2 regions of the Bradyrhizobium sp. Kon56 genome follow, and region 1 is predicted to be linked to the other one. Evidence: riboswitches for the same ligand, from Rfam matches in the RefSeq annotation. Region 1 holds a riboswitch; the other holds the start of a gene.
The links. A riboswitch is a leader RNA that binds a small molecule or an ion and turns the genes downstream of it on or off. The one in region 1 is predicted to bind glycine.

Region 1 (4,418 bases):
ACGATGGAAACGTCGGCCTCGATGATGCCGTCCGAGCGAAGCCTCTTTAGTCTGCGTTGACACGCGGTAGCAGAAAGCCCGGCCAGTTCGCCAATCGCCTCGGATGTCAAACGGTTATTCTTTTGCACAATCTCGAGGATGTGAGCGTCGATTCGGTCGTATTGCATAACCGGCTCCGGGCTTGAGAGGAAATTCTGCAACGAGTCGGTGCCTAGCGCAGAAAAACGTCTCGAAGTTGGGAAATCTCTTCGAAAAACATCATTACGACACCAGTATCGTCGATCCGTCGGCAATTTCAACAAATATGCGCTGCGTGACTTGCAAAATGATCTTTGAAAGGCCGCGGTCCTGCTACTCCGACGCACCGCGAAGATCACAGCTTGGGAGCGGCGAAATAGAAATAAGAGTTGCCGTCGATCCGCTGGCGTTCGGTGCCGGTATGACGTCGGCCCTCGAGTGTGATGGGCCCCTTTGTCGATAACAACAAGGTCGTTGGCTGGGGATATTTTTCTGCTCGGTCATGCAGAGATCCGCTACTCTCTTGCCTGGCATTAATCCGTAAGCAGTTATACGGATGATGATTGCGTCACATGGAGGCTGTTGAAGGCGACGGCGCCAAGTGGCTCATCGAGGTCTTCGTCTGAGCAATTAAGCTCTCGGGTCGTAAGCCGGTGAGGGTAACGTGTTCGTAGGATAATACTGCAAGATCCTGCTGTGGCGCTGTCAAGCGATATGCCCCCGGCTTTGATGCCGCCAGGAGCATAGTTTTGCGAGCTGGATAAGGCTAAACGCCTATGAGGCCACGGATCGGCTCAGCCGAGTTTTACTATCATCTGTTGCAATGACGTCCGCGACCATCTCAGCTGTGACAGCGGATAATGTCCAGCCGAGGTGACCATGACCGGTGTTGTAGAAGATATTCGGCCTTTTACCTCGGCCGACCCTCGGCATCATGCTAGGTGTCATAGGACGCAAGCCTGCCCATGGCACCACCTGCGCGGTGGACACATCCGGAAAAGACCGCTCTACCCAGCGCACCAGAGGCTTAATTCGGTCCCAGCGGATGTCGCGGTTCTCGCCGTTGAACTCCGCGGTCCCAGCGACACGGAAGCGATCTTCTCCTAACCGGCTGGTCACGATCTTGGTGGCCTCGTCGAGCAGGCTGACACGGGGCGCAGCCTTTTGGCTCGTTTCATCCCCGAGCTCGACCGTGATGGAGTATCCCTTGACGGGATAAATGTTTATCTTGTCCCCCAGCATTGAAGCAATGCGTCGGCTGCCGACCCCAGCGCAGACCACCGCTCTTTCAGCTTTAAGTTCCTCCTTCAGAGGGCCTCCTTCCCATCGTACGACCACACCGTCTCGATCAGCTTGCATGCCGCAGATCTCTGCACCAAAGACGAAGCGTACGCCCCTTCGCTCGCAAGCCGCAGCGAGACCACGCGTGAACTTGTGAATGTCGCCCGTTGAGTCAGATGGGGTAAAGAAACCACCGTAATACTGATCACGCAGCGCTGGCTCTATCGCGAGCATTTCGGAGGGCGTCACGGGGCGACGATCCAATCCGCCCTGGAGCAGCAACTGATTCACGCGAGAAGCCGTATCGAAGTCGGCCTTACTCGAATAAACGTGTAATATTCCTCGCCGCTCCAAGTCGAAAGCGATGCTCTCCCGATCGGCAAGCTCAAACAGATGTTGCCGCGCCGCTATCGCCAGCTTTGTCGTTTCGATCGTATTGCGACGGTAATGCCGAATCTGGCCTACGAACTCCGCGAGCCAAGTATATTTGTGAAAACTGGGACTTGGGTTCAGCAGCAATGGTGCGTCCTTGCGCAGCATCCACCTCAAGCCTTTTACGATCGTTGCGGCGTTATTCCAGACTTCGGCATTGCTTGCCGATAATTGACCGCCATTGGCAAACGAAGTGTCCATCGCGGGATAACGCTGGCGGTCAAAGACACTGACCGAATAGCCGCGGCAGGCCAAGGCATAGGCCGTTGTAACTCCGGTGATACCGGATCCGATAATGATGATCGTGCTCATCGTATGCTCCAAGACAGGGATGAATGAACGGTGAAATGGCTTTCGCCATCACTCCGTCCCCAAATCTGTCCGTGCACCTGAGAGCTTTCTCCGCAATCCTAGTGGATAACGGTCCCCTTCGGTGGGTGCCGACTGGCACCTCTCTCCAGATCGTCCTCGGTGTGCGGTCCTGGGCCTGAGAGTTTCCTTGGGGGGTTGCTCCGTCGGCGGCGATGTGCCTGTCGGCTCATCGCACTCTCCCGCACACCATCGTCAGACACGATAACAGTCTCAGACGTACTCACTACATGTCAAGCCATGACGCATCGTTGAAGCTCGAGATTCGGCGGCGTAGGCGATGCTCGATAATGTTGCTCTTCCAACCGTCCGATCACCAGCTGGTTTGCCGCTAAGATCGCTGTGGTGGCCTAGCATGTACGATCGTATCCGCTGGATGTCTCACCGGTTTTGAACAAGCTGTTGCTGCAGAACGCAGCAAAACTGCGATCTTAACAAAAAAACGCACAATGTGAGCGTGGGGCAGCTCTAATAAATACATGGTGATGTAGGACTCTCCAAAAGCTGTGCGCGGCATGCATCTCTTTCAACGTCGAGTCAAAATGGACGGCTGCACCCCTGACTCGCTTGCTCTGCTCGACCGAGGGTTCTGCAGCGTTCTGGCGTCGACGTTTCTCGCGTCTGGCGATAGAATTGAGTCTGGCTTGGCGCGCGACGAACTGAGGTTCTCTGCTAGTTCGGCGATCAACTCCCGCGATCTCCAAGTTGTGCGATTTCACGGCGCTGCTTCGCCAAAGACGCCAGCCGATCACAAGACTCAGCTCGCGCGTGGCGCCATTCTGAGGCTGTTCGGGCCGGGGTTGATCGGCTCTCAAGCGCCTGGTCGCGCCTTGCGAACTACGATCTCAGCTCAAATAGCATGCTGTTTTCATATGAAGCCCAAAAGATGCGGGCGCCGAGTTGAGGATAGATGTCGTACGCTTTCGATCTGCGTTGAACTCGATGGAGAATCGCGGTGAGACATGCCGTCTTCGTCTTCTGCGTCGATCACGAAAGGGATCCGGTTGCGGGTCACGTTCTGGATGCCCTCAAGGCCGAATGCACCCTTGTTCGAACGGGTTTAGAGCTCGATGGGCACTCCGTACTCGAGGTTCCTGGCTTGCATGGCGCCAGGATTTCGATCGTGCCCACTAACGAGGTCGTAAGTAACGACTATGGGCGCTACGCGCCAATCTTGAATGAACGCTTCGGTGACGCCAACGTTATTGGAATCGTGAATTGGCACGAGGGGGCCAATGCACAAAACGCAATCTTCTCGGTTCAAACGACCGGCGACCTGGCGACGGGGACTTTCAGCGCAGTCGACCCCCGGATTACTCGGGGCCTTCTTCTAGCCATCGAAGCCGAGCGCGTCACGTCGGGTCTTGCCGACTTTCGCACTTACCTGGAAGCGACTCATTGGTCGGGCGTCAAGGCGGGTGATGCTGGTACCCGTCTCGCTGACTTGCGGCCTTCTGCAATCGATATCGAGATCGGAAGCTCGCCAGCAGATTGGACTAATTCTCGTGCCGCTCGGGTGCTGGCGCGTTCGCTATTGCGAACGTTCGATCGCATGGACGAAGCGGTAACCTCCGTCCTTTGCATCGGTGGCGTTCACTTCGAACCAAGCTTTACGAGCGCCATATTGCAGGCACAAGACGAACCCCCGATAGCAGCAAGTCATGTCCTACCAAACCATTGGCTAGTGTCGGGCGGCTATGACCAGGAAAGTCGCTTGGTCGATCTAAGAGCTTGCGTGCATTCGATCGTGGGTGGGATTCAAGGCATCGTGTACCACGATAAGCTGAAAGCTCCTTTCAAAGGTGTTGCTCGCCTGCTTGCAGAGGAACTCGGTGTCCCGATGCTCTCTCACAAGAAACTGCGGGCGGCTCTTTCAAAGGATATCGAATGAGCCCGCGAAAGCTGTCATGTGCTGTCGGACCAGCATGTAAACTATCGGTCGCCCAGCGCTTGACGTATTTCTCTGGAGAAAAGCGATGAACGCTATTGGTTTTGGTTCGATTAAGACAATTCCGTACGATCCGTTTCCCCGGATCGAATACGAAGGCTGGGTCGAGCGGGCGCGGCGTTTGATGAAAGAGCATACTATAGACGCGCTTCTGGTGACGGCCGAACACAACTTGCGATATCTCGTTGGTGAGCCTAGCACGACGCCGCAGCAGACGACTCGGCCGCGATTTCTTCTTATTCTTTCGTCTGGTGAAGCTGTTGCGATCGTTCCCGAGGGAATCGACCAGTTTTATAGAGAGACAACCTGGGTAAAAAAATGCCGGAGCTGGCCTAGTCCGAATCCGAAGGATGAGGGTGTGTCAGCACTT
Region 2 (4,418 bases), on a different contig from region 1:
ATCCCGCCGGGTTCAGTCGATCCCACGATCAAGAACTATCATGGGCTTGATCTCGTAAAGGGTCTTTTCGATGCCTACGACGAGACGGCGCTGATCCTAGATACGAACGGGCATATCGCCGAGGGTCCAGGCTTCAACGTGTTGGTAAAGGACGGATCGTTGAGAACGCCGGCTCTTGGCGTGTTACCGGGTATTGCGCGTCGGACCGTGTTCGATCTTTGTGCTGAGATTGGCCTCGCCGCCACTGCTGCTGACATCAGTCGTGACGATATCAAGAAGGCTGACGAGGTGTTCATTACCTCTACTGCCGGCGGCATTGTGCCAGTGACGCGCATCGACGACACGACGATCTCCAAAGGCCAGGTCGGGCCCATCACCCTCCAGCTTACAGATCTTTCTTTGCCAAAGCACGCGGATCCCGCATGGTCGACTGCTATCATTTAACCATGATCGGAAATGAACCATGCGCTCGCAAATTGGTCAGCGACTTCGTGACATCGAAAGCTCCAGAAAGTCGAGCAAGAGATCGCCTCGCCTCAGTCGACGCATATACACCTGCGCGCACTTGGCGAGCGCGAGCTCCTGAACATGTGCGCCAACAATTATCTCGGTCTGGCCAATCACCCGGCCCTGGTGCGAGCCGCGCATACAGGTCTCGAACGGCAGGCTTTGGAATGTTGTCCGTGCGATTCAGTTGCGGAACGCTCTCCGTTCACCGAGCGCTTGAAAACAGGCTTTCCAACTACCTTCGGGGGGAAGATACGATCCTAATCGGGTCGTGCTTCGATGCGAACGCCGGGCTATTTGAAGCCTTGCTCGAAGCTGCCGATGCGGTAATCAGCGACCGCCTGAAATCGAGCGAATTGAAAATCGAGGCAGCGGATCGCCGGACCAGCAGCGAACTTAACCTGCCCGCGCGACGAACAAGAGCGAATCCTGCCGCCATAAGCCAGAGGCGTCGACGCAAGTGGCGTGAAGAGCCCCTCATCGAGCAGAGCGACCGCGTCAGGCGTGCAGGCCTCCATTTTGGCTCGACTTTGAAAGAGATGCATGCCAAGCACAGCTTTGTAGGGTCCTACACCACCGCAGATTTATTAGAGCGTCGCCACGCAAACCTTGTGCGTTCTTTTGAGGATCACGCAGTATTTCTGCGCTGGCTGCCGATAGCTCGCTGGAAACCAATGGGACATCCAGCGAATGCAATCATCAAAAAAGCGAGATCAGCATAGTACTAGGCAACAAACCACCTGCTAAGCTGGGTGGGGAGCTAGGGCAAACATCGAGTTGTCGCTTACGCCGCCGATTTTGGGTCCGACGATTCATCGCGGCTTGACAGGTAGTGAGTACGACTGAGAGTGTTATCGTGTCTGATGATTGTGTGCGGGAGAGCGCGATAAGCCTGCAAAGGCGTATCACCGCCGACGGAGCAACTCCCCAAGGAACTCTCAGGCCCATGACCGCACACCGAGGACGATCTGGAGAGAGGTGTCGGTCAGCCCCCACCGAAGGGGACCGTGATCCACGACGATCGCGGACAAAGCTCTCAGGTGCACGGACAGATTTGGGGACGGAGACATGGCGAAGCCATTCACCGTTCGTTCAATCCTGTCTTGGAGCATACGATGAGCACGATCATCATAATCGGGTCCGGTATCACCGGAGTTACAACTGCCCATGCCCTGGCCCGCCGCGGCTATTCGGTTACAGTCTTTGATCGCCAGCGCTATCCGGCGATGGACACTTCGTTTGCGAACGGCGGCCAATTATCGGCAAGCAATGCGGAGGTCTGGAAATAACGTCGCAACGATCGTAAAAGGCTTGAGGTGGCTGCTGCGCAAAGATGCACCATTGTTGCTGAACCCAAGCCCCAGTTTTCACAGCTATACTTGGCTGGCAGAGTTCGTAAGCCAGATTCGAAACTACCGCCAGCACAACACGATCGAAACGACGAAGCTAGCGATAGCCGCTCGCAAGCATCTTTTTGAGCTAGCCGATCAGGAGAGCATCGATTTCGACTTGGAGCGGCGAGGAATTTTGCACGTTTATTCGAGCAAACCCGAGTTCGATGCGGCCTCTCGCGTGAATCAGTTGCTGCTCAAGGGCGGATTGGATCGCCGTCCCGTGACGCCTTCTGAGATGCTTACAATAGAGCCAGCTCTGCGCGATCAGTATTATGGTGGCTTCTTTACCCCGTCTGACTCAACCGGCGACATTCACAAGTTCACGCGCGGCCTCGCTGCGGCTTGCGAGCGAGGAGGCGTACGCTTCGTCTTTGATGCAGAGGTCTGCGGCATGCGGTCCGACCGAGACGATGTGGTCGTACACTGGAAACGAGGTTCGCAAGGAAGAACTCAATGCCGAACGCGCAGTGGTCTGCGAAGGAGTCGGCAGCCGCCGCATTGCTTCAATGCTGGGGGACAACATACATTTATCCCGTCAAGGGTAAGCGCTCATTTTCCCGCACGTTGGCGGCCCTTGCAACAGCTGATCGCTTTCAGACGGACGGATCGGGTCAGGCTGCGGCGGCGTCGAGGAAGTTGAAGGGCAGGAGATCGTCGATAGCTGCGTTCTCGGGGCGCTGAGGCAGTTCCGTAAGGACGTGGCGCAACCACGCTAACGGCTCAACGCCACAAGCGCGGCAGGTCAGCACTAAGCTTAGACGATGGCGCTGGCCTTGGCTCCGTCGACGGTATCGCTGAACAACCAACTCTTGCTGCCAGTTGCAAAAACCCTGATGTCGCGCTCCAGAAGATTATTGTCGATCGGCATGCTGCCGTCCCCGGTGTAGCGCGTCAGATAATCCCACTGGTTCAGTGTGTAGGACACAGCGTCGCCGAGCTTGCTGTCAGGCAAGACCTTCGGGGCGATTTCAGTGAGCCATACCTTGAGAGCATTGAGGATGGGGACACTATGTTGCTGGCGGAAGCGGCGAATGCATTCGGCCTGTGTTTCACCCTTCTCCGGTATTTCGTCCCGCGCCTGCCTTTCAACCCGGTAGAGCTGTTCGAAGAACCGGAGCGCCTGTTCCGGCGGCCCGCCACCCTTTTTTCTCGCTTTGAGTGCGTCGACGAAGCGCCGCTTGGAATGGGCCATGCATCCAAAGATGGGTGGCCCCCGCCAGTGTAGCCATCGCTCATCAATATCCCGCGGTAATCGCCGAGGAAGCCTGCGGGTGTATCTGGCCGCGGCCCGGCTGATATTCGAGCAGCACGATCGGCTCGTCACTGTCCTCGCCGCTCCGGTAAGCCCACATATTGACGTGCTGGCGGCCTCTCTGTCCATTTCCTTCAGCACCTGGACCGTGGTCTCGTCACCATGGATGAGGGGCTGCGATCTGAGCCGTAGCTTCAGCGCGTCATAGATGCGGGAGAGATGTTTTTCGCTCGAGCCGATCACCCAGTGGCCCAGAGCGCCTCGGCTGACACGAACGCCGGCGCGCTCGAATGCCTGCGCCAGGCGGTAGAGCGGTGTGCCGTCGACATACTTATGAACGAGCGCGAAAGCCAGCGTCGAGGCCGTAGCGATGCTGCCTGGCAAAGGTTGCGTGGGTATTGGCGCGATCACGACCGGCGTGTTGATCCCGGTGCGGTCGCAATGACGGCAGGCATATTTGAACCGCACATTCTGCAGGACCTTCGCCTTCACCTCGATATGAAGTTGCTCGGTAACGGTCTCGCCCATGCGATGCATCTGGTGACGGCAGCAAGGACAAGCCTTCTGGGCGTCGGGAAGGTCATACTCGACACGCTCGCGCGGCAGGTTTTCCGGCAAGGCCTTGCGGCCGCGCTTCTTTCCCGTCGCCCCTTCGCTCGCCGGCAAGCCCGTGTCCGGCAGGACAACGACATCGCCATCTTCGCTGTCGGCGTCGTCCTTATCCGCGGCCTGTTCGGCTTCATTGAAGAGGCGGTCAATGTGCTTCTCGCCCTTCGGCGCAAAACGATACAGCCGCGCAAGGGCCAACTCTTCCTCAAGTTTAACGACCCGTTCGGCGAGTTGACGGTTCTCCGCCTGCAGCGCAGCAATGCGCGCCATCAACTCTTCAACAGTCAGTTCGCCGGGTCGATTCATCAGATTCTTGAATCGAAAGCATGTCGCCGCGTCAACCGCACAATTCGGGAGCCGTCAGCCTGCGACCTGATATTGCCGCACTGGATGGCGGACCATTGCGTCAATATCGATGCCGTCGAGAATCCAGTGCAATTGCTCGGTCGTAAGCTGGACGACCGTAGCCTCCCGGCGCGGCCACCTGAACCTGTCCTCGGTCAGCCGCTTCCGGACCAGCACAAAGCCCGACCGATCGAAGACAGCAGCTTCATCCGGTCGCAACGGCGATTGCAGAACGCAAAAACCGCCGGAGCAAACGGATCGAGCGCCATCGTCTCCTGCACCAGAACCGCAAGGCTGTTGATGCCGGCTCG

Region 2: another riboswitch for glycine. It lies ahead of AC0L3B_RS37125 (FAD-dependent oxidoreductase); the one in region 1 lies ahead of AC0L3B_RS33745 (D-amino acid dehydrogenase).

The regions. Positions count from the first base shown of each region.
Region 1 covers NZ_JBVVOU010000036.1:24,064-28,481, reverse strand. The annotation lists gene AC0L3B_RS33750 (Lrp/AsnC family transcriptional regulator) at 1-167, opposite strand, end outside; gene AC0L3B_RS33745 (D-amino acid dehydrogenase) at 793-2,043, opposite strand; glycine riboswitch at 2,107-2,194, opposite strand; glycine riboswitch at 2,198-2,295, opposite strand; gene AC0L3B_RS33740 (D-aminoacyl-tRNA deacylase) at 3,056-3,991, shown strand; gene AC0L3B_RS33735 (M24 family metallopeptidase) at 4,077-4,418, shown strand, end outside.
Region 2 covers NZ_JBVVOU010000062.1:978-5,395, reverse strand. The annotation lists gene AC0L3B_RS37135 (aminotransferase class IV) at 1-444, shown strand, start outside; gene AC0L3B_RS37130 (hypothetical protein) at 675-1,229, shown strand; glycine riboswitch at 1,372-1,470, shown strand; glycine riboswitch at 1,474-1,561, shown strand; partial or broken gene AC0L3B_RS37125 (FAD-dependent oxidoreductase) at 1,623-2,444, shown strand; partial or broken gene tnpC (IS66 family transposase) at 2,513-4,068, opposite strand; partial or broken gene tnpB (IS66 family insertion sequence element accessory protein TnpB) at 4,123-4,418, opposite strand, start outside.